Linked DNA regions of Caulobacter sp. FWC2. The protein of the gene in region 1 interacts with the protein of each later gene in a pairwise test. Links are inferred from orthologs where the notes say so. Each region holds a gene or a part of one and is shown in the gene's direction. Other genes may lie near its edges.

Region 1 (14,078 bases):
AGGATCAGCACCCCGTCCTGGGTGAGGCGGCTGCCGGCCAGGGTCTCCAGCCGCGCCTTGACGTCTTCGGGCAGGGCCGGGGAGTTCCGAACGTCGAACCGCAGCTCGATCGCCGTCGAGGTCTTGTTGACGTGCTGGCCGCCGGGGCCGGAGGCGCGGGTGGCCTTCCAGACCAGTTCGTCCTCGTCGATCCGCAGCCAGGACGTGATCTCGATCATTTCGGGACCACACGCTTGGCCTTGACCACCAACTGATCCAAGGCCTGCAGGAACCGCGAGCGGTCGGCGTTGGCGAAGGCGGCGGGACCCTTGGTGACCTCGCCCATCGAGCGCAGGTGCTCGCCGATCGAGCGCGAGGCCAGGGCCACGCCGATCGTGTCATGGGTAAACACTCGCCCGTTCGGCGCGACGGCCGCGCCGCCGGCCTTCAGCACGCGATCCGCCAAGGGGATGTCGTTGGTCACCACCACGTCGCCCGGGCCGCAGCGCTCGGCGATCCAGTCGTCGGCGACGTCCGGACCGGCGTCGACCACGATCTGCTCGATGACCGGCGTCAGCGGCACGCGAATCCAGCTGTTGGACACCACGAAGGTCTTGAAGCCGTGGCGAGCGGCGACCTTGTAGGCCTCGTCCTTCACGGGGCAGGCGTCGGCGTCGATGAAGAGGATGGCGGTCATCGCGCGGGGCCTGAAGAGAAGAAAGACCTGAGGAAACTGGTGCCGGCGGAGAGGATCGAACTCCCGACCTTCGGTTTACAAAACCGCTGCACTACCGCTGTGCTACGCCGGCATGGGCCTGTGACCCGAGGTGAGGGCTTATGCCGTCTGCGAGGGCGGACGGCAAGGGCGCGCTAAAGATCGAACCGCACCCCCTGGGCCAGCGGCAGGGCGCCGGAGTAGTTCACCGTCGCCGTCTGCCGGCGCATGTACTGCTTCCAGCTGTCCGAGCCGCTCTCGCGACCACCGCCGGTCTCCTTCTCGCCGCCGAACGCGCCGCCGATCTCGGCGCCGGACGGACCGATATTGACGTTGGCGATGCCGCAGTCGCTGCCGGCGGCCGACAGGAAGCCCTCGGCCTCGCGGACGTCGTTGGTCATGACGCAGGACGACAGCCCCTGGGGGACGTCGTTCTGGATCGCGATGGCTTCGTCGAAATCCCCATAGGGCACGACGTGCAGCAGCGGGGCGAAGGTCTCGCGCTGCATGCAGGCGGTCGCGGCCGGCAGGCGCGCCAGGGCCGGGCGGACATAGTAGGCGTCCGGGTGCTCATCGATCAGCAGGCGCTCGCCGCCGGCGATGGTCCCGCCCTCGGCGCGGACCTGGTTCATGGCTTCGACGAAGGCGTCATAGGCGGCCTTGTCGATCAGCGGGCCGAGCAGCGTCGCAGGCTGGCGCGGATCGCCGACCGGCAGGCGCTGGAAGGCGGTCTCGACCGCGTCGGCGACCTTGTCGACCAGGCTCTCGTGGACGATCAGGCGACGCAGGGACGTGCAGCGCTGGCCCGCCGTGCCCGCCGCCGAGAAGACGATGGCGCGCAGGGCCAGCGACAGGTCGGCCGAAGGCGTGACGATCATGGCGTTGTTGCCGCCCAGCTCCAGGATCGAGCGGCCGAACCGCTCGGCCACCATCGGGGCCACGGCGCGGCCCATGCGGGTCGAGCCGGTGGCGCTGACCAGGGCGATGCGCGGGTCGCGGGCCAGGCGCTCGCCGGCGTCGCGGCCGCCCTGGATGACGGCGCAGAGACCGTCGGGGGCGTCCTCGAACCGGGCCAGGGCGCGCTGCAGGATGGCGTGGGTGGCGAGCGCGGTCAGCGGCGTCTTCTCGGACGGTTTCCAGATCACCGGATCGCCGCAGACCAGGGCCAGGCAGGCGTTCCACGCCCAGACGGCGACCGGGAAGTTGAAGGCGCTGATCACCGCCACCGGACCCAGCGGATGCCAGGTCTCGCGCATGGCGTGGCCGGGACGCTCCGAAGCGATGGTTAGGCCGTGCAGCTGGCGCGACAGGCCCACGGCGAAGTCGCAGATGTCGATCATCTCCTGGACCTCGCCGGCCGCCTCTGAGGCGATCTTGCCGGCTTCCAGGGTGACCAGGGCGGCAAGGTCCGCCTTGGCGGCGCGCAGTTCCTCACCGAACAGCCGGACCAGCTCGCCGCGACGCGGGGCGGGGACGACGCGCCAGGCGGCGAAGGCGCGGCAGGCCGCCGAGACCTTGGCCCCGATCTCGCGGGCGTCGTCGAAGGTGACCTGGGTCAGGACCTGGCCGTCGATCGGGCTGCGCGCCGCGTGACCGGCGTCGGCGGGCAGGGCTGGCACGCCGAGCCTGGCCAGCAGTTCGCGGGCATGGGCGGCGGGAGTCGGAAAAGACTGGGTCATGGCCTGAGCACACGCCGGGGCCGAACCTGGGTCAACCCCTCGACATTGCGAGTCTCGCCGCCAGCGTTTAGGGACGGGCCAGGCAGGAGAAGCACCATGGCGCAGGGCAAACTCATCGACGGCAAGGCCTTCGCGGCGGATCTGCGGGCGAAGATCGCCGTAGAGGTCGCGCAGCTGAAGGCCCAGCACGGGCTGACGCCAGGTCTGGCCGTGGTGCTGGTTGGCGAAGATCCCGCCAGCCAGGTCTATGTCCGCAACAAGGGCGAGCAGACCGAGGCCGCCGGCATGTATTCCGAGACCCACCGCCTGCCGGCCAACACCTCGCAGGACGACCTGCTGGCCGTGGTCGCCAGGCTCAACGCCGATCCGAAGATTCACGGCGTGCTGGTCCAGTTCCCGGTGCCGGCCCACATCAGCCAGATGGACGTCGTGGCGGCCCTGTCGCCGGACAAGGACGTCGACGGCCTGACCGTGACCAATGCCGGCCGCCTGGCCAGCGGCCTGCCGGCCCTGGCGCCCTGCACGCCGACCGGCTGCATGATGCTGCTGAAGGACGTGATCGGGGATCTCTCGGGCAAGACCGCCGTGGTCATCGGCCGCTCGAACCTGATGGGCAAGCCGATGGCCCAACTGCTGCTGGCCGCCGACTGCACCGTGACCATCGCCCACTCGCGCTCCAAGGACCTGCCGTCGATCGTTCGCCAGGCCGACATCGTCGTCGCCGCCGTCGGCCGGGCCGAGATGGTCAAGGCCGATTGGGTTAAGCCGGGCGCGGTGGTGATCGACGTCGGCATCAGCCGCTTCCCGGCCCGCGATCCTGAAACCGCCGCGGCCGGCAAGACCCGGCTCGTCGGCGACGTCGCCTTCGACGAGGTTCGTGAGGTCGCCGGCGCGATCACGCCGGTCCCCGGGGGCGTTGGGCCCATGACCATCGCGTGCCTGCTGGCCAACACCGTGACCGCGGCGAAGCGCCTGTCGGGGATCGCCTGATGCGGGTGGCGTTGGTCGCCGCCGCCCTGATCCTGTCGGCTTGCGGGGCCAAGACACCGCCGCCGCCGACACCAGAGCAGGCCCTGGCCTTGCGCCCGGCCGACGCGCGCCTGTCGGGCCTGTACGAGACCTCCTGCCACGCCTGCCACGCCATCCCGGGCACGGGCGCGCCTCTGGTCCACGACCGCGCCGCCTGGGACCCGCGCTGGAAGCAGGGCGAGGCGATGCTGCTGGACCACGCCATTCAGGGCTACAACGCCATGCCGGCGACCGGTCAGTGCGCGACTTGCACCCCGGCCGATTTCCAGGCCCTCATACGATTCATGGCGGGGCGCGAAGACTCCGCGAAATAGAGGCGGGGAAGCCATGATCTCCAGGCGCGGAGCCCTGATCGCGGGCGGGACGGGCGCGGCGGTAGTCGCAGGCGGCGGTGTCGCCGCCTATAAGGTCGCCACCGGAGACAAGCCGGAACCGCCGTCGCCGCCCTCGGTCGACGCCCAGGGCAAGCTGCTGTGGCGCAACTGGTCCGGCGTCCAGCACGCCTATCCCGCCGCCCGCCTGGCGCCCAAGGACGAGGACGAGCTGGCCACCGCGCTGAAGGTCGCCCAGGCCCCGATCCGCCCCGTCGGCGCGGGACACTCCTTTACCGCCCTGGCGCCCACCAACGGCACGCTGATCTCGCTGGATGCGATCTCCGGGATCGTCGGCTGGGAAGGTGACGAGGCGATCGTCCGCACCGGCACGCGGCTGGGCGCCCTGGGTCCCATGCTGGCCGAGAAGGGCCGGGCGCTGCCCAACCTGCCGGACATCAACAAGCAGTCGCTGGGCGGCGCGCTGGGCACGGCCACTCATGGCACGGGCGCCAGGATCCAGGCCATGCACGGCAGCGTCACGGGCCTGCGGCTGGTCACGCCCTCGGGCAAGGTCATCGACGCCGACGCGACCAAGAACCCCGAGGTGTTCCAGGCCGCGCGCGTCTCGCTGGGCGCGCTGGGCGTCATCACCCAGGTTCGGATCAAGACCAGCGCCAACCGGCGCCTGCGCCGCCGCGTCTGGCTGGAGCCGTTCGAGGAGGCCCTCGCCAAGGCCGACGAACGCTGGGCCCAGCACCGCAACTTCGAGTTCTACGCCGTGCCGTTCACGGGATTGGCGGCCAATATCAGCCACGACGAGACCGACGATCCGGCCGAACCGCGCGGCCCGGACCAGGACACCGAGTTCCTGCAGGCGCTGCGGGGACTACGCAACCTGCTGGGGTTCGCCACGCCGCTACGCAAGGCCGCCGCCCACGCGCTGCTATCGACGGCCAAGCCGGAGACGGCGGTCGACGAGGGCTGGAAGCTGCTGTCGACCGAGCGCCCCGTGCGCTTCAACGAGATGGAGTTCCACCTTCCCGTTGAGAACCAATTGAAGGCGCTGGAGGAGGTGGTTGGCGCCATCGAGAAGGAGCGCCCGGACGTCTTCTTTCCGATCGAGGTGCGCCGCATCGCGCCGGATGACGCCTGGCTGTCGCCGTTCCAGGGCGGGCCGCGCGGCTCGGTGGCGGTGCACGCCTATTACCGCGACGACTTCACGTTCCTGTACACCTTGATCGAGCCGATCTTCCGCCGCTACGACGGCCGCCCGCACTGGGGCAAGCTGCACACGCTGAACGGCGGCCAGCTGGAGGCGATCTATCCGCGCTGGAAGGATTTCCTGGCGGTCCGGCAGGAATTGGATCCGGACGGCCGTATGCTCAATCCCTACCTGAAGGGCCTGTTCGGCCTTTGAGCGACTACGCCGCGCTGCCCAGATACTCGGTGACGCGGGTTTCCAGCTCGGTGACCAGCGCCTTGCCGACCGGGTGCGTGTCGACCTTGATGTCGTCGCGCACGCAGGCCTTGATCGCGTCGATGTGGGCGTCGACCAGGAACATCGGCGCCGACAGGCGGGTGTCCGGATCATCGATCAGCTTGCAGAGCGAGGCGGCCAGACGGGTGATCAGCGGGAATTCGTAGGTGGCGCCCAAGCCCTTCAGGTCGTGGGCGCGCAGATAGAGGGTCTCGACCGTCTGGGCGTTGAGGCCCGCGGTGCGGACGTCCTGGCGAGCGGCCTCCAGCTTGACGATCTCGTCGTTCAGCCATTGGGCGAAGTTGCCGGACAGGCTCTTCAGAGCCGCCTCGGCCTTGGCGATGGCCGCCATGTCGATGCCGCCACGCCCGCCCACCTTGAGCTTGAGCATGTTCGGCACCTGGATCACTTCAGCGGTCTTGTTCGTCACGGGCGCCTCCCCCAGCGGCGGATCGTTGGGTAACGGCTAACATAGCAGGCGTTAATATTAGATGAGACGCCGCTTTCTGCGACCCAACGTCTCACGTACCAGACTTAGGCAGAGAACTGCTCGGCCAGAACTCTTTCCTCGAGGCTGCGGCCGGCGTCGAAAAGCATCGATAGAGAAGTGCCGCGATCTTCGGAGATGTGCACCTCCAGCACGTCGCGAACCTCGAAGTTGTCGGCCACGGCGCTGACCGGGCGCTTGTCGGCTTCCAGGATCTCGAAAGTGACCCGCGAGGACTGCGGCAGCAGGGCGCCGCGCCAGCGGCGGGGACGGAAGGCGCTGATGGGCGTCAGGGCCAGGACCCGGCCATCGATCGGGATGATCGGGCCGTGGGCCGAGAGATTGTAGGCCGTCGATCCGGCCGGGGTGGCCAGCAGGGCGCCGTCGCAGACCAGTTCGCCCATCCGCACCTTGCCGTCGATCGAGATGCGCAGCTTGGCGGTCTGGCGCGTCTGGCGCAGGAGCGAGACCTCGTTGATGGCCAAGGCTCGGTGCTGCTTCCGATTCGAATCGATGGCGACCATGGCCAGCGGATGGATGACGGCGCGTTCGGCGGCGTTGATCCGCTCCAGCAGGCCGTCCTCCGAATATTCGTTCATCAGGAATCCGACCGAGCCGCGGTTCATGCCGTAGATCGGCGTCTGGCTGGCGATCGCCTCGTGCAGGGTCTCCAGCATGAAACCGTCGCCGCCCAGCGCCACGATGACCTGGGCGTTCTGGTCGCCGACATCGCCATAGCGGGCCATCAGCCGTTCCCGCGCTTCCTGGGCTTCGGGTCGGTCGCTGGCCTTGAAGGACAGGCGAGTCACGAAGGGTTGCGCTTGGTACATGCGGCCAAGTGGCGGGAAGCCTACCGGCTTGTCAAACGACCGATGAGGCCGTCGGATCAGGCCTGGCCGACGGCCTGGCGGAAAGCCATGCCGGCGATATCCGGCGTGAAGGGGCCAAAGGCGCTGGCGGCGCGGCGTACGCCCTCATCGCCGCCGCCCGGACGGCCGCCGTTCAGCTGGCGGACATGCTCCAGGATCGTCGGGAAGACGCTGCGGTCGATGCCCACGGCCGAGCAGGCCAAGGCCAGCAGCTCGGGACGGCCGCTGTCTATGGCGCGGCGGATCTGCACAGGCTCGAACTTGCCCAGGCGCGCCAGGGCCATGACGAACAGCTGCAGCCGGCCTTCGCGCAGCACGCGCAGCAGGTAGCCTGGACGCAGCTGGCCGGCGGAATCGAGCTTCTCGATCAGCGAGCGCTCCATCTCCTCGCGGTCCTCGTCGAGCTCGACCGGGCCGATCGCCTCGCTATTGGCGTCGCCGCGATGGGCCGCGTGCAGGGCGTCGTGGACGGCGGCCTGCATCTTGGACGGATCCAGCTGGAAACGCGCCGTCAGGGCGTCGCGCAGCGCGCGGCCGACCAGCAGATAGAGCTGCTCGGCCAGATCGGTGGAAAGCTTCGGATGCCGGGCCAGGGGCGAGCGCAGGGCGACAACCTCGCGCGAGCGATTCACCAGCCGGCCCATGGCGTCGGGCGAGATCTGGGCGGTGTCGTTCGAGGCCAGGGCGGTCAGTACGGCCGGTTCGTCGCGGCTGATGATCGCCTCGACCACCTGCGCCTGCAGGTGCGGGCGGCGGGCGATCTCGATCTGATGCTCCAGCGTCGCCTGGACCAGCAGGCGGATCAGGTCGTGATCCTGCAGCACCGGGCTGCGGGCGATGATCGGGCGGGCGATGTCGATCTCGTCCAGCGCCATGATGTTGATCAGGGCCGAGGGCGCCCAGTCGGCGTCGGCCAGGCGTTCGGACAGCCGGTGGCGAATGTCGCGCTCGGCCTCGACCACCAGGGTCATGAAGATGGAATTGAGCAGGGCCTGGACGTCGGGGTCGGTCGGCTCGCCGCTGGCCTGGCCGGCCTCGCAGAGATCGATGATCCCGGTGAGCAAACGTTCACGATCGCCAGGCTCGCGACTGCGGGCCAGCTTCATGAGCGATGCTATCTCGACGGCTTGGATGGCCCGCCTCCTTCGAATCCGGAAGACCCGATCAGGATGACCTTGCGGCCCCCAAATGAAAACATGCTTAAACAGGCCAAGAACACCGATGCGTCCTTGCGCGTCGAGATGTCGCGAGCGCAAGCGGAGGATATGTGACTCAAGACCTGATCCTGGCCCTGGACCAGGGCACGACCAGCACCCGGGCCATCCTGTTCGACCGCGCGGGCCAATCCCTGGGTGAGGCCTCGCGTCCGCTGCGCCAGAGCTATCCGCACGACGGCTGGGTCGAGCATGACGCCGAGGAGATCTACGCCGCCTGCGTGGCGGTGCTGCGTGAGGTGGCCGAAACCTCGGGCAGGGCGGACGCCATCGCCGCCATCGGCATCACCAACCAGCGCGAGACGGTGGTGGTCTGGGACCGCGCCACGGGCCGTCCGATCCATCCGGCCGTCGTCTGGCAGGACCGCCGCACGGCCGAGGTCTGCGCCACGCTGAAGACGGCGGGCCACGAGCCGCGCGTCACCGAGGTCACGGGCCTGCTGCTGGATCCCTACTTTTCGGCCACCAAGATCGCCTGGATCCTCGACAGGGTTCCCGGCGCGCGGGCTCGGGCCGAGGCGGGCGGCTTGCTGTGCGGCACCATGGACTGCTGGGTGATCTGGCGGCTGACGGGCGGGGCGGTGCACGCCACCGACGCCACCAACGCCTCGCGCACCCTGTTGTTCGACATCGCCGCCCAGGACTGGTCGGCCGAGATGCTGGACCTGTTCAAGGTCCCCGCGCCGCTGCTTCCCAGGGTGCTGGACTGTGTCGACGACTATGGAGAGACGAGCACCGAGTTGCTGGGGCGCCCCGTTCCGATCCGCGGCGTGGCCGGCGACCAGCAGGCGGCGCTTATGGGGCAGGGCTGCGTCGCGCCAGGCCAGATGAAGGCCACCTACGGCACCGGCTGCTTCATGCTGATCAACACGGGCGAGGCGCGTCCGATCTCGCGCTCGCGCCTGCTGACCACCGTGGCGGCGCGGGTCGGCGGCAAGACGACCTACGCCCTGGAAGGCTCGATCTTCGTGGCCGGGGCGGCGATCCAGTGGCTGGGCGAGGGGCTGGGCGTCACGGGCGGCCCGCGCGCGGCCGAGGCGCTGGCCCGGGCGGCCAAGGCCGACCACGGCGTCGTGGTGGTGCCGGCCTTCACCGGCCTGGGCGCGCCCTGGTGGGACGCCAAGGCGCGGGGCGGCATCTTCGGCCTGACCCGCGACGCCGGCTTGCCGGAGATCGCCGCAGCGACCTTCGACGCGTGCGCCTTGCAGAGCCGCGACCTGATCGAAGCCATGCGCGCCGACGCGCCCTCGGCTTTCGGGGAAGCCGCGCAGCTACGCATCGACGGCGGCATGTCCAAGAGCGTCTGGTTCTCGCAGCGACTGGCCGACCTGACCGGAATGTCGGTGCGCCGCGCCAGCTACCAGGAGACCACGGCCCTGGGCGCGGCGTTGTTCGCCGGGGTGGGCGCGGGGCTCTATGCCTCGGTCGAGGAAGCGGCCGAGGCCAGTCCCGCCGCCGAAACCCTGTCGCCGTCGATCAAGGACCACGAGCGCGAGGCCGCCTACGCGCGTTGGCTGGATGCGGTGCCGCGTGTGCGACTTTAGTTGAACCTTGGTTGCGGTAACATCGACGTCGCCTCATAACCCTCTGACAAAGAAGAAGCGGAGATCGCCATGACCACCCGTCGCGCCGTACTGGGCGCCGGAGCCGCCCTGATCGCTGGCGGACAGGCCCTGGCCGCTTCGCCGGCCTATCCGAAGATCGGCAAGATCCGCCGCCTCTCGCCGGCGCTGGACGCCATCCTCGACGCCCATGCGCCGATCGAGCAGATCGCCGATGGGATCACCTGGGCCGAGGGGCCGGCCTGGCACTGGGAAAGCAAGTCCCTGCTGTTCTCGGATGTGCCCGGCAACGTCATGTACCGCTGGACGCCCAAGACCGGGAAGACCGAGTTCCTCAAGCCCTCGGGCTATGACGGCCCGCCGACCAAGATCTTCCGCGAGGCCGGCTCGAACGGCGCGATCATCACCCTGGCCGGGGACCTGGTCATCGCCGACTGCGGCAATCGCGGCCTGGCCAAGGTCGACCTGGCGACCAAGAAGAAGACGGTTCTGGCCAGCGTCTACAAGGGCAAGAAGTTCAACAGCCCCAACGACCTGGTCGAGGTCCGCGACGGGCCGCTGAAGGGCTCGCTCTACTTCACCGATCCGCCCTACGGCCTGGACGGCGGCGACGCCTCGCCGGCCAAGGAACTGGCGTTCAACGGCGTCTACCTGCTGCGTCCCAATGGCGAGGTGGCGCTGGTCGACGACACGCTGTCATTCCCCAACGGCGTGGGCCTGTCGCCGGATGGCAAGCGGCTCTACGTCTCGATCTCGGACCCCAAGCGGCCGGTGATCATGGCCTATGATCTTGGCGCGGACGGCCTGCCCAAGTCGTCAAAGGTGTTCTTCGACGCTGCGGAACTGCTGAAGGCCGGCGGGCCCGGGCTTCCCGACGGCATGAAGGTCGACGCCAAGGGCAACCTGTTCGCCAGCGGGCCGGGCGGGATCATGATCCTGACGCCGGAGGCCAAGCTGCTGGGCGTCATCGAGACCGGCGGGCCGGCCGCCAACTGCGCGTTCGGCGAGGACGGCAAGACGCTGTTCCTGACCTCCAATCACATCGTGGCGCGGGTGCGGACCAAGACGTCTGGCCTGGCCTGGTAGGAGAGAGAAGCATGGACGAGATCAGCAAGCGGACATTCCTGGCGGCTGGTCTCGCCGCCACGCTGCCCCTGAGCGCCCCCTCTCTTGAGGCAAGGGCAGCAGAGCCCGGCCGCAAGCTGGGCTACGCGATCCTGGGCCTGGGCTACTACGCCACCAAGATCATCATGCCCCACTTCGCCGAGTGTGAGCACTCCAAGCTGGTGGCCCTGGTCAGCGGCACGCCCGAAAAGCTGAAGACGTTCGGCGAGCAGTACGGCATCCCGGAAAGCCACCGCTACAGCTACGAGACCTTCGACAGGATCGCCGACAATCCGGACGTCGACATCGTCTACGTCATCACGCCCAACAGCCTGCACCGGGTGTTCACCGAGCGGGCCGCAAAGGCCGGCAAGCACGTGATGTGCGAGAAGCCGATGGCGACCACCTCGGCCGACGCCGAGGCGATGATCGCCGCCTGCAAGAAGGCCGGCCGCAAGCTGATGATCGGCTATCGCAGCCGCTTCCAGGCCCACAATATCGAGGCGATCAAGCTTTCACGTGACGGGGCCTTCGGGCCGGTGCGGACGGTGACGACCGACCACGGCTTCACGATCGGTAACCCGGAGCAATGGCGGCTGAAGCGGGCGCTGTCCGGCGGCGGCAGCCTGATGGACATCGGCATCTACAGCCTGAACGCCGCCCGCTACCTGACCGGCGAGGAGCCCGTGGCCGTCAACGCCATGGAGTCCACCGACCACGCCGATATCCGCTTCAAGGAGGTGGAAGACATCATCAGCTTCCAGCTGCTGTTCCCCTCCGGCGCGGTGGCCAACTGCTTTTCCACCTACAGCACCAACTTCAACCACTACCGCGTCAGCGGACCCAAGGGCTGGGTCGAGCTGGAGCCGGCCACCAGCTATCAGGGCCAGACGATGCGGGCGCAACTGAACGGCCAGACCGCCCCGCGCGAGCCGGCAGCCCAGCCGAAGAACCAGTTCTCGGCCCAGCTGGACCACCTGTCCGAGTGCATCCTCACCGACCGCGAGCCGATCGTCCCCGGCGAGGAGGGCCTCAAGGACATGCGCCTGATCGAGGCCATCTACCGCGCGGCGCGCGAAGGGCGGACGGTGAAGGTTTAAGCGGTTTCGTCCAGATAGGCCTTAACCCGCGCGAACAGGTCCTCGAACATCGGCGTGGTCAGGCGGCCGGTGTTCGTGTTCAGGCGCGAGCAGTGGTAGCTGTTGAAGATCCGATAGGGGCCAGCCTGGAACTCCGAGCCGTGGCCGGGAACCCCCGCCGAGGCCTTGAGGCCCAGGGCCTTCAGCACATTGCGCCGCGAGACGTCGCCCAGGGTGACGATGGCCTTCAGGTTCGGGAACATCTCCAGCCGCGCGGTGAGGAACGGGCGGCAGTTGTTCTCTTCGGACGTTTCGGGCTTGTTGCCGGGCGGGGCGCAGCGGACGGCGTTGGTCACCGCCGCGCCGACCAGCCGCAGCGAGTCATCGGGCCGCGCCTCGAACTTGCCGGTGGCGAAGCCGAACTTGATCATCGTGTCGTAGAGCAGCGTCCCGGCATAGTCGCCGGTGAACGGCCGGCCCGTGCGGTTGGCGCCCTTGCGGCCAGGGGCCAGGCCCGCGACCAGCAGGCGCGCGTCCTTGTCGCCGAACGAGGGGGCGGGGCCGTTGAACCAGTCCGGATAGAGCGCCTGGTTCTCGCGGCGATAGGCCACGAGGCGCGGGCACAGCGGGCAGTCGCGCGGCGGCTCGGCGGGGTTGGGCACGACTTCGCCGACGATGTTGGAGGTCTGGCTCATCTCAATACTCGTCGTCGGCTTCACGTTCGGCCAGGGTGCGGGTGTCTGCCGCCGGGCGTGGCTGGACGCGCTGCGGGCGGCCGATGATGTTCCCGAGATCGGCGAGGTCGACGAAGTTGTCGGCCTGACGGCGCAGATCGTCGCTGGTCATCGGCGGCTGGCTCTTCATGGTCGAGACCACGGTGACGCGGCGGCCCTTGCGCTGGACGGCCTCGACCACGGCGCGGAAGTCCCCGTCGCCGGAGAACAACACCAGGTGGTCGGCGGTCTCGGCGATCTGCAGCATGTCGACGGCGATCTCGATGTCCATGTCGCCGCGCCAGCGCTTGCGGCCCTGGCTGTCGGTGAACTCGCGGGCGGGCTTGGTCACCAGGGTGAAGCCGTTGTAGTCCAGCCAGTCCACGAGGGGGCGGATCGGCGAATAATCGTCGTTTTCAGCGATCGCGGTATAGTAGTAGGCCCGGATCAGGACGCCGCGCTTTTTGAACTCGTCGAGCAGCTTGCGGTAGTCGATGTCGAAGCCCAGGGACTTGGCGGCGGAATAGAGATTGGCGCCGTCGATGAACAGGGCCAGACGGTCGGTCGGATAGAAGGTCACGGTAATCCCTTGAAAAATCAGGTCGCTCGAAATGACTTGGACGAGGCCGTGATCGTGGCGCTCGGCAGCAATCTGCCCGGACCCTATACGAGTCGCGAGGCGCTGTTGGAAGCTGCCCTGACGGCTCTGCCGGACGTGGGACTGACTCTGACGACCCGCTCGACCTGGTGGAGCTCGGCGGCGTGGCCCGACCCCGCCGGTCCCGAATATCTGAACGGCGTGGCCCTCGTGACCACCGACCTGTCGCCCGTCGAGACCCTGGCGGCGCTTCACACGATCGAGGCGCGCTTCGGAAGGGCGAGGGGCGAGGCCAACGCGCCGCGCACCCTGGATCTTGATCTCATCGCCCATGGCCGGACGGTGCTGGATGGCGACCTGGTCTTGCCGCACCCGCGCGCCCACGATCGGTTGTTCGTGATGGGGCCGCTGGCCGAGCTGGCCTCGGCCTGGGTCCACCCCGTCAACGGCGAGCCGGCCTTCCGGCTGGCGGCAAACGCCAGCGTCGGTCGCGACGCGCGCTCCATTGCCAAGGTTTAATTTCCGGTCGGATGAAGCGGCGCCCATAGTCCGGCCAAATTTCGGCGCCCCATTCCCTGCAAAGCGTCCCGCACGCTCATCTGGACCACGCACATGACCCTGACCCGTTCGCTGCTCGCCTGCGCCGCCGCGTGCGCGCTGCTGACCGCCGCGCCCGCCGCCTTCGCCCAGGCCCAAATGGCGGCCAGGAGCGGCGTCGACCTGACCTCGATCGAGAAATCCATCAAGCCGGGCGACGACTTCTGGACCTACGCCAACGACAGGTGGGTCAAGGCCCACCCGATCCCGGCCGACCGCAGCAGCTACGGCATCACCGCGGTGATGGTCGATGAGGCCAACAAGCGCACGGTCGACCTGATCCAGGACGCCGCCAAGGGCGGGGCCGGCGACGGCAAGAAGGTCGGCGACTACTACGCCAGCTACATGGACGAGGCCGGCATCGAGACCAAGGGCCTGACGCCGCTGAAGGCCGACCTGGCCCGCATCGCCGCCATCAAGGACAAGACGCAGCTGGCCAAGGTGCTGGGCGGCAATATCCGCGCCGACGTCGACGCCCTGAACGCCACCGACTTCTATACCGACAACGTGCTGGGGCTGTGGGTCTCGCCGTCGTTCGACGACACCAGCAAGTACGCGCCGTTCCTGTTGCAGGGCGGCCTCGGTATGCCCGACCGCGAATACTACGTCTCCGACAAGGCCTCGATGGTCGAGGCGCGCGCCAAGTACCTGGCCCATGTCGA
Region 2 (13,925 bases), 770 kb from region 1 along the record:
GCGCGGGAAGGGTAGGTCGCGCGCGCCCAGCATCTGCGGCAGCAGCAGAACGCCCAGCGCCTCGACCGCCGGCACGGCGAACAGGAACATCATCACCGTGCCGTGCATGGTGAAGACCTGGTTGTAGGTCTCCTGCGGCAGCACCCCGTTCAACGGCAGGGCCAGCTGGACGCGCATGACCAGGGCCAGGACCCCGGCCAGCACGAAGAACAGCATGGCCGCGCCGACATAGTAGACGGCGACGAAGTTGTTGTTGATCGCGGTGATCCACTGCCAGCCCTTGGGCGCGCACCAGATCTCTTCCAGCGCCTCGGCCTCGCCCTTGGGCCGCCGGCCCTTGGTGGGAAAACGGTCGTAGAGGGAACGGTCTAAGCCGGTCTCGGAGCCTTCGCTCTTCGGAGGAGGGCTCACTTCAGGCTCTCCAGATAGGCCGAGACGGCCCGCAGGTCCTGGCCGCTCAGCACCGGATAGGCCGGCATGCGGTTGCCGGGCTTGATCGCCTGGCTGTCGGCGATCCAGCCGCCCATCGTTCCGGCGTTGTTGGGCAGCACGCCCGCGCCCAGGGTGCGGCGCGATCCGACATGGGTGAGGTCCGGTCCGGCCACGCCGGTGGCCGAGGTCCCTCGGATCGTATGGCAGGCGCCGCAGCCGCTCCGTTCGAACACCGCCGCCCCGGCCGCCTGCTGGGGAAGAGCAGCGGCTGGACGCGCCGCGCGCTCGCGCCAGCGGACATAGTCCTCGGGCGCGTGGGCGATGACGACGAAGGCCATCAGGGCGTGGGCGCCGCCGCAATATTCGGCGCATTGGCCGCTATAGGTTCCAGGGCGGTCGGCCTGGATCCGCAGGACGTTGCGCCGGCCGGGGATCATATCCAGCTTGCCGGCCAGGCGCGGCACCCAGAAGCTGTGGATGACGTCCGTGGACTCCAGTTCCAGCGCGATGGTCCGCCCGACCGGGACGTGGATCTCATTGGCGTCCTGGAAGAGCTCGCGGCCGGCGGCGTCCAAATAGGCCACTCGCCACCACCACATCTCGCCGGTCACCCGCACGCGCAGATCGCCCGGCTGCGGCGCTTCGGACAGGCGCGACGTCAGGGACAGACCCCAGACCAGCAGCGCGCTCAGCACCACGACCGGAAAACCCAGCCCCGCGATCCAGATCAGCCGCTCGCCCCCCAGGCGCTGTCGCCAGGCGCGCGGCGCGAAGAGCGCGATGGCCAGGGCGACCAAGACCACGGCCATGACCAGGACAGCCATGGCCAGAAGGCCCCAGGTCAGGGTGTTGAGCGGCGCGGCGAACGGCCCGGCCGGATCCAGCACCGGCGGCGGCCAGCCCTTGAAGCTCTCGTCGGCGGCGGTCCTAGTCGTCATGGAGCGTGTAAAGATAGGCCGCGATGTCGCGGGCTTGCGTCTCGGTCAGGTTCGAGGCGGGCATGCCCGTGTCCGGCGATAGGGCCGGCGGGTCGCGCAACCAGCGCACCAACACATCGGGCTGGTTGGGGTGGCGGCCGGCGATCAGGGTCCGATCGGCGAAGCCGGCCAGCGCGCCGCCGACCTGCCCACGCGGCCACGCCACGCCCGGGATCTGGTGACAGGCGCCGCAGCCCTGGGCCTCGATCAGCGCCAGGCCTCGTTCGGGATCGGCGCCGGAGATCGCGCGGACGGTCGGCTTTTCGGCGCAGGCGGCCAGGGTCGCCAACCCGATCATCGCGCCCATCATGTTGGGGCTCGCCGTTCTCGATCCGCTGGTCACGCCATCCCCGAAGCCGCCTTCGGAGGCTCAACCCGTCCGCGCGCTCAAGGTTCCGGGGAACCGCGCTCCCGGCCGCCGGTTTAGCCGCTGTGCGCCGCCTTCCGCTCCTCCTCGCCCTGGCGGCCTTGTCCGCCTGCGACCGCCCCGTCAGCCAGACCGATCAGGCGCTGAGCGCCACCGGCCGGACGATCGCCATGAGCGGCGGCGCGGGCGGCGCGGCCAAGGCCTGCTTCTCATGTCACGGCCTGGACGGGGCCGGCGACGGCGTGTCGACGCCGAGACTGGCCGGGCTGGACGTCGGCTACCTCCAGAAGCAGATGGAAGACTACGCCGCAGGCCTGCGCCTGGACCCGGTGATGACGCCGGTGGCCAAGCCGCTGGACGACCAGGCGCGACGGGCGGTCGTCGCCTACTACGCCGGGCTGCCGTCGTCTGACGGGGGCGGCCTGGCGGGACCCGCACCGGCGCTGTGGCGCGACGGTGATCCGGCGCGCGGCCTGGCGCCCTGCGCCGCCTGTCACGGTGACCAGGGGCAGGGCGTCGGTGGCGGCCAGCCCGCCCTGGCCGGTCAGCCGCCGGCCTATATCCGCGAGCAGATGGACCGCTGGCGGCTGGCCAAGCGGCGCAACGATCCGCGCGGCGCCATGGGCGATATCGCCCGCAAACTCACGCCCGCCGAAGTCGACGCCATAGCGGCCTGGTTGCGGCGGCAACCCGCTTCTCCATCGCCCGCCAGCGACGCTGCCAGCGCGTCCGGCGCGGCGGCAGCTGCGGCGCGATCGGCAGCATCCCGTGAAGGACGTCGTCTCGATCGATGAAGTGGTGCTTGAGCACGGCTCCGGCGTGGATCGGGATCAGCGCCGTCAGGCTGACGACGAAACCCCAGTGCAGCCACTCCGCCGCCGCCTCGATGGCCCACAGCGTCGGATGGGAGAGCTCGCCCAGCGGCATCAGCGGCCAGGGGATGACGCCCAGCAGGGCCAGGTCCGTCTCGCGCGCCGTCGCCGAGACCATCGCCCAGCCGCTCAGCGGCAGGCCCAGCAGGCAGGTGTAGAAGACATAGTGGGTGACATGGGCGGCCACGCTCTCCCAGCCCGGCTTGTCGGCGTCGTTGATGGTGTCCGGCGCGAACAGCCGCCAGCCCAGGCGGCCCAGGGCCAGGACCAGCATCAGGATCCCCACGGCGTAGTGGACCTCATAGGCGGCCGCCATCGTCGCCCCGGCGGGCGCGCGGCCCATCCACAAGCCCCAGCCCAGCTGGAAGAACGCCAGGGCCGCCATCGTCCAGTGGAAGACGATGGCCACCGGCGAATAGCGACCCTCGTCGGCATGGCCGGCGGCCCATTCGAAGATGTTGGCGATCAGCCGGTCGATCATGCGGGGCGCGCCACGGGACGAGGGCGCAGCACCCCGGCCAGGATCGACAGCGCCGAGCCCAGATAGACACCCGCAGCCGGTATCCACATGATCAGGCCGGCGATCTGCTGATCGTCCAAGGGGCTAAGGCCCCAGGCGAGCGTGGTCAGGGCGTGGGGGGCGTAGAGGGCGCGCGGCGCGAAGGTCAGGATCGCGCCCAGCAGGCCCATCAGGACGGTGGTGGCGAGCAGCGCGGTGATCGCGCCGCCCGGCCGCGCCGCCCGAACCGCGCGCCACGCCCCCGTCGCGGTCGCCAGCAGGCTGGCCTGCATCAGGGCGTAGACCAGATCGTTCGACATTGCCGCGGCGTAGGCGGCCGGCGCATGCCAGACCCAGAACACGGCGACGAAGCCGCTCGTCCAGACGGCGAGATGGGGCGCTCGCGCGGGCCGGGGCAGGGCCCAGGCGATCAGCGGCGCGACGGCCGCGACCAACAGCACGTGATGGACGGTGCGGGCCGAAAACAGCGCCGAACTCAAGGCGCAGAGCGGCGAGACGAAGGTGATGGCCAGGATCAGCACGGCCCCGGCCGCGAGCCCCCGGCGCTCTGTCGACACCGCCGCCAGCAGCCCGGCCACCAGCGCCAGGAGCGTCAACGCCACCGGGTCGAGGTTCCACCGCGTCCATAGCTCGGCCGGGATGGGACCCGCGCCGCAATAGGGCGACCAGAGGCGATCGGCGTTGGACATATGTCGGTTCCGGTGGCGTTCCAGCTTGCAAATCCCTAGCGGGCGGCGACGTTCCCAAGCGGCGGCCAAGCCTGAACCGGGCCCCGCCATCACCGAAGCCTCGACACCGCGCGCCCGGGTGCTAGCGTCACCGGCTCAAGTTTGTGACGGGGACGAGAACGACATGCATGTGGGGATCAAGGCTGCGGCTCTTGCCGCGGGTATCGGGGCGGTGGGCGTTCTGGCGGCGGGAACGGCGAGCGCCGCCCAGGTCGAGGCGGTCAGCGCCGCGCGGCTGCTGGACGTGGCCAGCGGCAAGTATGTCGACAATCCGCTGGTGATCGTCACCGACGGCCGCATCACCAGCATCGGCAAGAAGGGCGACGCGGTTCCCGCCGGCGCCAAGGTCGTCGACCTGCCGGGCGCGACCCTGCTGCCGGGCCTGATCGACATGCACACCCACATCGACGGCCTGGCCGAGATCGGCGGCTATAACAGCCTGGAATACAGCGACCGGTTCTGGAGCGTGGTGCAGGTCGCCAACGCCAGGAAGACGCTGGAGGCGGGCTTCACGACCATCCGCAATGTCGGCTCAGCCGACTTCGACGACGTGGGTCTTCGCGAGGCGATCGATGGCGGCTACGTGATCGGGCCGCGCATCGTCACGGCGACCTGGGCGATCGGGGCGACTGGCGGCCACTGCGACTCGACCTTCTTCCCGCCGTCGATGGACGAGAAGGGCCCCTACAACATCGACAGCCCAGACGAGGCGCGCAAGGCGGTCCGGACGCTGAAGAAGTACGGCGCCCAGGTGATCAAGATCTGCGCGACGGGCGGGGTGTTCTCGCGCGGCGACGAGCCGGGCCAGCAGCAACTGACCTATGACGAGATGCACGCCGTGGCCGACGAGGCCCACATGGCCGGCATCAAGGTCGCCGCCCACGCTCACGGCGCGGCGGGCATCCGCGAGGCGATCAAGGCCGGCATCGACACCATCGAGCACGCCAGCCTGGTCGACGACGAAGGCATCAAGCTGGCGGTCCAGCACGGGACCTACTTCTCGATGGACATCTACAACACCGACTACACCCAGGCCGAGGGCAAGAAGAACGGCGTGCTGGAGGATAACCTGCGCAAGGACCGCGACATCGGCGAGATCCAGCGGCAGAACTTCAAGAAGGCTCTGAAGGCCGGGGTGAAGATGGTCTACGGCACCGACGCCGGGGTCTATCCGCACGGCGACAACGCCAAGCAGTTCGCGGTCATGATCCGCTATGGCGCGACGCCGCTGCAGGCCATCCAGTCGGCGACGATCACCGCCGCCGAGGCGCTGGGCCAGACCAAGGACGTCGGCCAGGTCGCCGTCGGCCGCTGGGGCGACATCATCGCGGTGGCGGGTGACCCGCTGGCCGACGTGACGACGCTGGAAAAGCCGGTGTTCGTGATGAAGGGCGGCGCGGTGGTGAAGCAGCCGTAGGGCCCTAAGCCTCCTTCAGAGGCTATGCGGGGCCGCCGGAAGCGCTGAGCTTGCGGCGGTCCCGGCTTTCCGCAGCGCTGCGACCAGAAGGACCGTCAGGTTAGGCCGAAAGCCGAGGTTTCCCGACCGACACGATGTTGCGGTCAAGAAACCGAATTCCGCCGACTTGCGCAAAAAATGGTGCGCGATCTCGGTGCTTGCCGCGAAATTGTGACTAAATTCGGTTCCCTTTCCGCTATGGGGTGCATAATCATGCCTCCCGTTCGGCGCGCCGGTTCAACGCCGCGCCTCAAGTGAGGGGCCCCTGCATGTTCCAGACTTCCTTCCGGCGCCGCGCGATCGCGCTGGCCGCCTCGGTCGCCTTTTCGGCGCTGTCCGTCGGCGCGGCCTGGTCGGCCGATGGCTACCAGACCCCGCCCGCGCCGATCGCCCAGATCCTGGACGCCGCACCGACCCCTGGCGTGAGCGTCAGCTCGGACCGCAAGACCCTGGCCCTGCTGGGCCGCGAGAACCTGCCCTCCATCGCCGCCGTCTCCGAGCCGATCCTGCGCCTGGGCGGCAGCCGCATCAATCCGCGCACCAACGGCCCGATCGAGGCGCGCGCCATGTGGCTGAACAGCCTGTCGTTCGAGGACGTGGCGACGGGCAAGGTCCGCGCCGTGAGCCTGCCCGCCGGCGCCCGTTTCCTGTCGCCCAGCTGGTCGCCGGACAGCTCGAAGATGGCCTTCGTGCTGGACGCCAAGGCCGGCCTGGAGCTGTGGGTTGTCGACGTGAAGACCGCCGCCGCTCGCAAGGTCACCGAACCGGTCGTCAACGCCGTGTTCGGCTCCGGCTATGACTGGCTGCCGGACGGCTCGGGCCTGGTGGTCCAGACCATCCTCACCGGCCGCGGCGCCGCTCCGGTCCAGACCGTCACGCCGACCGGTCCGACGGTCCAGGAGTCCAAGGGGCGCACCGCCGCGATCCGCACCTATCAGGACCTGCTGGCCAACGCCCATGACGAGGCCCTGTTCGACTACTACTTCACCTCGCAGCTGACCCGCTACGACCTGGCCGACGGCAAGGCCACGGCGATCGGCAAGCCAGGCGTGATTTCCAGCGCCTCGATCTCGCCGGACGGCAAGTACATCCTGACCAACCGCCTGAAGCGGCCGTACAGCTATCTGGTGCCGGCGGGCCAGTTCCCGACCGAGATCGCGGTCTCGACCATTGACGGCCAGCCGGTGAAGACCCTGGTCGACCGGCCGCTGGCCGACACCTTGCCGCCGGCCTTCGACGCGGTGTCGACGGGCGTGCGCTCGGTCAGCTGGCGCGCCGACGCCCCGGCCACCCTGGTCTGGGCCGAGGCCCAGGACGGCGGCGACCCGCGCAAGAAGGTGACGATCCACGACAGCGTGTTCTCGCTGGCCGCGCCGTTCAGCGCCGCCCCGACCAAGATCATCGACCTCGAGCAGCGCTATCGCGGCATCGACTGGGGCAAGAGCGACTTCGCCCTGCTGACTAGCCGGTGGTGGCAGACCCGCAACCAGAAGCTCATCGCCATCGATCCGTCCAAGCCCGGTTCGGGCCGCGTGATCCTCGAGCGCAACTACCAGGACCGCTACAACGACCCGGGCCAGGCCGTCAGCCGCCGCAACGCCCAGGGCGAGGACGTCCTGCACTTCACGCCAGATGGCAAGGCGGTGTTCGTCACCGGCGCGGGCGCGTCGGCCAAGGGCGAGTTCCCGTTCGTCGGCCGCATGGAGCTGGCCGACGGCAAGACCACCAAGTTGTGGCAGGCCGAAGGTCCATACTACGAGGTCCCCGTGGCCATGGCCGACGAGGCCGGCAAGTCGGTGATCACCCGTCGCGAAAGCGCCAAGGACCAGCCGAACTACTACATCCATGCCGTGGCCAAGGGCGCCAAGGCCAAGGCGCTGACGAGCTTCCCGGACCGCGCCCCGCAGTTCGCCGGCGTGACCAAGCAGACCATCACCTACAAGCGCGCCGACGGCGTGACCCTGTCGGGCGTGCTCTATCTGCCGGCCGGCTATGACAAGGCCAAGGATGGCCCGCTGCCGCTGTTGATGTGGGCCTATCCGGCCGAGTTCACCGATGCGGCCGTCGCCGGCCAGACGGTGGACGAGGGAAACCGCTTCACCCGTCCGGCAGGCATCAGCCACCTGTTCCTGCTGACCCAGGGCTACGCGATCCTCGACAACCCCTCGTTCCCGATCATCGGCCAGAACGGGGCCGAGCCGAACGACACCTATGTCGAGCAACTGACCGCCGACGCCAAGGCGGCCGTGGACGCCGTGGTGGCGCTGGGCGTGGCGGATCGTGACAAGATCGCCGTCGGCGGCCACAGCTACGGCGCGTTCATGACCGCCAACCTGCTGGCGCACACCCGCCTGTTCCGGGCCGGCATCGCGCGCTCGGGCGCCTACAACCGCACCCTGACGCCGTTTGGCTTCCAGGCCGAGCAGCGCACCTACTGGGATGCGACCGACACCTATACGAAGATGAGCCCGTTCACCTACGCCACGGCGATCAAGGACCCGATCCTGCTGATCCACGGCGAGGCGGACGACAACTCCGGCACCTTCCCGATCCAGAGCGAGCGTTTCTACGCCGCGTTGAAGGGGGCCGGTGCGACGGTCCGCTACGTCACTCTGCCCAACGAAGCCCACGGCTATCGCGCGCGGGAATCCACCGGCCATACCCTGTGGGAGATGTCCCAGTGGATGGACAAGTACGTGAAGAACGCTCCGCCGCGCGCGAAGTAGTTCGGATCAAGGGGTGAATGTCGGAGGGGCGGGCGGTCTTCAAGGAGCGCTCGCCCTTCTTACGTTTGCTTGACCCTTCCGGCCGCGTGAGCGATCACCCAGCCCCGCTTCCAAAGGACCCCTGCGCCCGTGATCGCCTTCGAGGCCGTTTCCAAGATCTATTCCGCCCAAGGCGGCGCCAAGGGCGCCGCCAGCGGCCACGCCGCCTTAAGTCAGGTCTCGCTGTCGGTGCAGGCCGGCGAGGTGTTCGGCGTGATCGGCGCCTCGGGCGCGGGCAAGTCGACTTTGATCCGGCTGATCAACGGCCTGGAGACGCCGACCGGCGGCAAGGTCGTGGTCGACGGCGATGACGTCGCGGCCCTGGGCGTCGAGGGCCTGCGCGCCCTGCGCCGCCGGGTCGGGATGATCTTCCAGCACTTCAACCTGCTGTCGGGCAAGACGGTGGCTCAGAACGTCAGTTTTCCTTTGAGGCTGGCTGGCCGTCCGGCCAGCGAGGTCAAGGCGCGAACGGCCGAGCTGCTGGAGCGCGTCGGCCTGACCGCCCACGCGAACAAGTTCCCCGCCCAGCTTTCGGGCGGCCAGAAGCAGCGCGTCGGCATCGCCCGGGCGCTGGCCACCAACCCCAAGGTCCTGCTGTGTGATGAGGCCACAAGCGCCCTCGACCCAGAGACCACCGAACAGATCCTCGACCTGATCTCGGGCCTGAACCGCGAGCTGGGCCTGACCATCGTGCTGATCACCCACGAGATGGACGTGGTCCGCCGCGTCTGCGACCGCGTCGCCGTGCTCGAAGCCGGACGGGTCGTGGAGGAGGGCGCTGTCGAGCAGGTGTTCCTGCATCCGGCCAGCGACACCGCCCGCCGTTTCGTGCGCGAGGCGGATGGTGAAGTGACGGCCGCCGCCGGCGTCGATGGCCGCGTGGTGCGCCTGACCTTCCGGGGCGAGGCGACCTACAGGCCGGTGCTGGGCGAGGTCGCACGGACCACCGGCGTCGACTATTCGATCCTGGGGGGACGCATTCACCGCCTGCGCGAGACGCCCTATGGCCAGCTGACCCTGGTCCTGACCGGCGGCGACGTCGCCGCGGCCATCGCCCAGTTCCAGGCGGCGGGCGTGCGCGTGGATGAACTTTCCGGGGAGACCGCCCGATGAGCGCCTCGAATATCGACTGGCCCGAGATCGGCCAGGCGACCGTCGACACTCTGTCCATGCTGGGCGGTTCGCTGGTGCTGACCATCGCGCTGGGCCTGCCGCTGGGGGTGATCCTGTTCCTGACCGGCAAGGGCCAGATGCTGGAGAACAAGGTCGCCAACGGCTTGCTGTCGCTGCTGGTCAACGTGCTGCGCTCGGTGCCGTTCGTGATCCTGCTGATCGTGATGATCCCGCTGACCGTGGCCCTGGTGGGCACGTCGCTGGGCGTGGCCGGCGCTATCCCGCCGCTGGTGGTGGGCGCGGCGCCCTTCTTCGCGCGGCTGGTGGAGACGGCCCTGCGCGAGGTCGACAAGGGCGTGATCGAGGCCAGCTTCGCCATGGGCGCCAAGCGGCGTCAGGTGGTGCTTGGCGCGCTGCTGCCCGAGGCCTTGCCGGGCTTGGTCGCCGCCGGGACCGTCACCGCCGTGGCCCTGGTCTCCTACACCGCCATGGCCGGCGTGGTCGGCGCGGGCGGCTTGGGCGACCTGGCGATCCGCTTCGGCTATCAGCGTTTCCAGACCGACGTGATGATCGTCACCGTCGTGCTGATGCTGGTGCTGGTCCAGGTGCTGCAGATGATCGGCGATGCGGTGGTGCGCCGCGTTTCGCACAAGTAGGCTTCAAGAGATGACCGACGATACCGACACCGACCTCCACTGGGACGCCGCCTTCGCCAAGAGCATGCTGGGCAAGACCCTGCTGATGAACCTGACTTTTCTCGACGAGGACGGCGAGGTGGCCGAGCGCCAGCAGTTCTTCGGTGTGGTCATCGACGCCACCGAGGACGAGGGCATCGTGCTGGACCTGCTGGGCGAGCACGACGGCGACACCTACACCCTGCCGCCGCAGACCTCGGCCATCGCGGCGGCCGAAGCCGGCGTCACCACCCTGGCCGGCGAGTCGCCCGACTTCGTGGCCAACTGGGTTGTCCACGGCGAGCCGGACGTGCCGGAGCCCGCCAACGACGAGGACTAGATCTGGTACTAAGCCTGGTCGAAGGGGTGCGGCAGGCGGCCGGCCTTGAACAGGATGTCCGGGTTCTCGTCGTAGTCGCCCAGCTCGACGTCGGCGCTGGCCGAGAAGGCGACGACGCCTTCGCGCAGCGGGGCCAGGCGCTCGGCCTTGCGGCGCGCCTCTTCCGCCGTCTTGCAGCCGATCTGCTGCTCGGCCTTCAGGCCCTTGCCGCGCCCGGCGATGTAGGCTTGGACGATGTGGACGGTTTCTTTGGCCATCCCCACTCAAGCGGCCTGTTTGGAGGCGGGGTCAAGCAAACTCCAGGCGGCGGCTTCGTAAGCGCTCGACGCACCCTCAGGAAATCTGATTTCCTCCAACACGGCTGAGCGGGCAAAAGCCTACCTGTCAGATCGATTTATGGAGCCGTTCATGGCCGCCCGCCGCGCTTTCCTCGTTCTCGGCCTCGCCGCCATGGCCCTCGCTGCCTGCGGTCCGAAGGAGCCCAAGGCCAGCGCGCCGAACACCCTGACCGTGGCCGCCACCGCGATCCCGCACGCCGAGGTGCTGGAGTTCATCAAGCCGAAGCTGGCCGCCGAAGGGCTGAACCTCGAGATCAAGGTGTTCAACGACTACGTCCAGCCCAACACGCAGGTGGCCGAGAAGCGCATCGACGTGAACTACTTCCAGACGCTGCCCTATCTGAACGAGTTCAATCGCGAGAAGGGCACGAACCTGGTGACGATCACCGGCGTGCACGTCGAGCCGATCGGGGCCTATTCGTCCAAGTGGAAGTCGATCGCCGAGGTCCCGAACGGCGCGACCGTGGCCATTCCCAACGACGCCAGCACCGAGGCTCGGGCCTTGATCCTGCTGGCCAAGAACGGCGTGATCGGCCTGAAGAACGCCAGCGACCTGTCGACGCTGAAGGACATCACCAGCAACCCGAAGAACCTGAAGTTCAAGGAGCTGGAGGCGCCGGCCCTGCCGCGTATCCTCAATCAAGTCGACCTGGCGGTGATCAACACCAACTACGCCCTGGACGCCAAGCTGAACCCGTCCAAGGACGCGCTGATCGCCGAGGACAAGACCAGCCCGTATGTGAACTATCTTGTCGGTCGTCCGGACAACAAGGACGACCCGCGCGTCAAGAAGCTGGCCGCCGCCCTGACCTCGCCGGACGTGAAGGCGTTTCTGGCGACCAAGTACAACGGCGCGGTGGTGCCGGCGTTCTAGCTAGTCCACCGCCCCGCTTTGCGGGGGCGGACGTGACTAGAAATGTCTGACATTTCACACTACCTATCAGCGACCGCCGCTCACGGATCGCCCATGGCCTCGCCTTCGCTCAACGCCGCTCGCACCCTGGTGCTGGACGTCGCCAACTCCTCGGGACTCGAGGATTGGTCGCCGGACCTGCAGAAGACCAAGGTCTATGAGCGGATCCTGCTGGACCTGATCCTGGGCGCGCTGCCGGCCGGATCGCGGCTGGACGAGCAGTCGCTGGCCGCGCACTACGACACCGGCCTGGCCGGGGTGCGCGACGCTCTTGGCCGCCTGGCCCTGGAGGGTCTGGTGATCCGCCGGGCCCGCTCGGGCACCACAGTCGCGCCGCTGGACCTGGTCGAGCTGCGCCAGGGAGATGAGGCCCGGGTGCTGATCGAGCCGCACTGCGCCAGCTTGGCCGCCAAGCACGCCTCCAAGGCCGAGGCCCAGGCGATGTACGAGGTTTTCGCCGAGGGCGAGGCGGCCGCCAGGACCTGCGACCTGCCGGCGCTGGTGGCCATGGACCTGCGTTTCCACGCTTTGGTCGCCCGCGCCTCTGGCAACCTGGCCCTGGCCCGGATCCTGATCCCGCTGCAGCACAAGGCCGCCCGTTTCTGGGTGTTCTCGTTCAACGGCGCCACCGAGCAGGAACTGCTGGACGAGATCGAGGAACACCGTTTGGTCGCCCGCGTCATCGCCGGCGGCGACGCCGAGGCCTCGCGCAACGCCATGCTGCGGATCCTGAACGTTCAGCCCGAGGCGCAGACGCGACCGCACGTAGGCGCGGCCTAGCCCCATCAAACCTGCGTCTTTCCTGCCACAGCGCCTTCGCAATCCTAACTGAAATGTCAGAAGACCTTTTGACCAAGATCAAGACATACCCAGATATCGGACCTTGACCGCAGGGCCTTTCCGCCTCGCGGCGTGAAGGCCGAAACTCCGATGTCGTCCAGAAGCGCTCTACTGTCCGCCAGCGTCTTGGCTCTTTCGAGCATGACTGCCTTGGCGGCGCATGCGGAAGACCAGTTGGCCGATCAGGTCGATGCGGTGATCATTGTGGCGCGCGACAAGGCGGGCCTGCTGGAGAAACAGCCAAGCACCACCGTGTTCGGCGTCGCCAAGCCGCTGATCGAGACGCCGCGTTCGGCCAGCCTGGTCAGCGACGTGACCCTGGAGCGCTACGGGGTGCTGACCCTGGACGGCGTCACCAAGGTCTCGCCGGGGACCCATACCGCCAGCTTCTACGGCGTCCCCGGGTCGCTCAACATTCGGGGCACCCTGGCCGAGAACTACTTCCGCGGCTTCAAGCGCGTGGAGAACCGCGGGACCTATTCGACCCCGATCGGCGGGGCCTCGCGCATCGAGATCCTGCGCGGACCGCCAACCCCGGTCTATGGCGCCGGCAAGGTTGGCGGCCTCGTGAACTTCATCCCCAAGTCCGCCCGCGATGAGGGCCGCTTCCTGGCCGAGCCGGAAGGCGAGATCACCGCCACGGTCGGCAGCTACAACAAGAAGCTGATCACCGGCCAGTTCGGCGCGCCGGTGAACCTGGGCGCGGTAGAGGGCGGCGTCCATGTCTATGGCGAGGCCGAGGACAGCCACAGCTACTACAAGGGCATCTATCCGCGCCGACAGATCCTGGAGGTCTCGTCCGACTTCGATCTCGGAAACGGCTGGAGCACGGCGCTGGGCGGCATGGTGTTCCACTCGTCCGGCGACGTGCAGACGCCCGGCTGGAACCGCCTGACCCAGGACCTGATCGACAACCGGACCTACATCACCGGCCGCGACACCTCGCTGGTCGACGCCGACCGCAACGGCAAGCTGACCCCCAACGAGGTGGGCTCCTACCCTTACGCCAGCGCGCTCTACATCCCCTACTACGGCTTCCCCAGCACCGACGCGGCCCACACCCTGGACACCGGCGTCGGCATGACGAAGCTGGATCGCCGGACGGTCTATATCAGCGCGGCCGACTTCTCGAAGACCAACACCCAGACGCTCTATTTCGATCTGGCCAAGGACCTGGGCGAGGACCGCTCGATCAAGCTGCAGCTGTTCCACGATCGCCTGGAGAACCGCCGCTTCGTCTCCTACGGCTACCCGGCCACCACCGACGCCAAGGTCAGCGAGATCCGCCTGACCTCCGCCTTCCCGACCGATGTCGGCGCCGTCCACGCCCGCACCCTGGTCGGCGGCGCGCACCGCTGGTTCGAGGGCCGCCGCCGGGAGAGCTTCAACAGCGGCCTGATCGCTCTGGACCGCCGCGACATCAGCTTCGGCGCCACGCCGACCGACACCATCGACAGCCCGTTCGACATCGAGCCTGGCAATGTCGGCCTGCAATGGGAGAACGACAACCGTTCGACCTGGAAGCAGACCGGTGTCTTCTTCACCTCCGACATCGAGGCCGGGCGTTTCAACCTGGTGCTGGGCGGCCGC

Evidence for each region.
Region 2: the proteins of CSW62_RS09120 (region 1) and CSW62_RS05300 interact in binary tests that used the Escherichia coli proteins (3 or more experiments, as listed by UniProt). The link is inferred for Caulobacter sp. FWC2 from one-to-one orthologs.

The regions. Positions count from the first base shown.
Region 1 is NZ_PEBF01000001.1:1,859,602-1,873,679, forward strand. What follows is about bases 9,424-12,423. They hold CSW62_RS09120 (Gfo/Idh/MocA family protein), read left to right. Parts: upstream 9,424-10,317; coding sequence 10,318-11,529; downstream 11,530-12,423. Other genes in these bases: CSW62_RS09115 (SMP-30/gluconolactonase/LRE family protein), read left to right, coding at 9,424-10,411; CSW62_RS09125 (uracil-DNA glycosylase), read right to left, coding at 11,526-12,203; CSW62_RS09130 (NYN domain-containing protein), read right to left, coding at 12,205-12,423. Also shown: alternative ribosome rescue aminoacyl-tRNA hydrolase ArfB, read right to left, coding at 1-218; CSW62_RS09065 (YaiI/YqxD family protein), read right to left, coding at 215-676; CSW62_RS09075 (aldehyde dehydrogenase family protein), read right to left, coding at 850-2,373; bifunctional methylenetetrahydrofolate dehydrogenase/methenyltetrahydrofolate cyclohydrolase FolD, read left to right, coding at 2,470-3,363; CSW62_RS09085 (cytochrome c5 family protein), read left to right, coding at 3,363-3,716; CSW62_RS09090 (D-arabinono-1,4-lactone oxidase), read left to right, coding at 3,730-5,133; CSW62_RS09095 (Hpt domain-containing protein), read right to left, coding at 5,138-5,623; CSW62_RS09100 (NAD kinase), read right to left, coding at 5,728-6,510; CSW62_RS09105 (DUF2336 domain-containing protein), read right to left, coding at 6,567-7,655; glycerol kinase GlpK, read left to right, coding at 7,817-9,307; more of CSW62_RS09115, read left to right, coding at 9,377-9,423; more of CSW62_RS09130, read right to left, coding at 12,424-12,801; folK (2-amino-4-hydroxy-6-hydroxymethyldihydropteridine diphosphokinase), read left to right, coding at 12,850-13,338; CSW62_RS09140 (M13 family metallopeptidase), read left to right, coding at 13,432-14,078. UniProt on the Escherichia coli protein: Hydratase involved in the degradation of sialic acids. Catalyzes the reversible conversion of the dehydrated form of N-acetylneuraminate (Neu5Ac), 2,7-anhydro-N-acetylneuraminate (2,7-AN), to Neu5Ac.
Region 2 is NZ_PEBF01000001.1:1,092,739-1,106,663, forward strand. Bases 7,372-10,218 are described here. They hold CSW62_RS05300 (methionine ABC transporter ATP-binding protein), read left to right. Parts: upstream 7,372-8,207; coding sequence 8,208-9,230; downstream 9,231-10,218. Other genes in these bases: CSW62_RS05295 (prolyl oligopeptidase family serine peptidase), read left to right, coding at 7,372-8,078; CSW62_RS05305 (methionine ABC transporter permease), read left to right, coding at 9,227-9,886; CSW62_RS05310 (hypothetical protein), read left to right, coding at 9,897-10,218. Also shown: CSW62_RS05260 (cbb3-type cytochrome c oxidase subunit I), read right to left, coding at 1-411; coxB (cytochrome c oxidase subunit II), read right to left, coding at 408-1,370; CSW62_RS05270 (cytochrome c family protein), read right to left, coding at 1,360-1,719; CSW62_RS05280 (cytochrome b), read right to left, coding at 2,419-3,129; CSW62_RS05285 (cytochrome c oxidase assembly protein), read right to left, coding at 3,126-3,857; CSW62_RS05290 (amidohydrolase family protein), read left to right, coding at 4,021-5,313; more of CSW62_RS05295, read left to right, coding at 5,622-7,371; more of CSW62_RS05310, read left to right, coding at 10,219-10,244; CSW62_RS05315 (hypothetical protein), read right to left, coding at 10,253-10,501; CSW62_RS05320 (MetQ/NlpA family ABC transporter substrate-binding protein), read left to right, coding at 10,641-11,456; CSW62_RS05325 (GntR family transcriptional regulator), read left to right, coding at 11,550-12,275; CSW62_RS05330 (TonB-dependent siderophore receptor), read left to right, coding at 12,408-13,925. UniProt on the Escherichia coli protein: Part of the ABC transporter complex MetNIQ involved in methionine import. Responsible for energy coupling to the transport system. It has also been shown to be involved in formyl-L-methionine transport.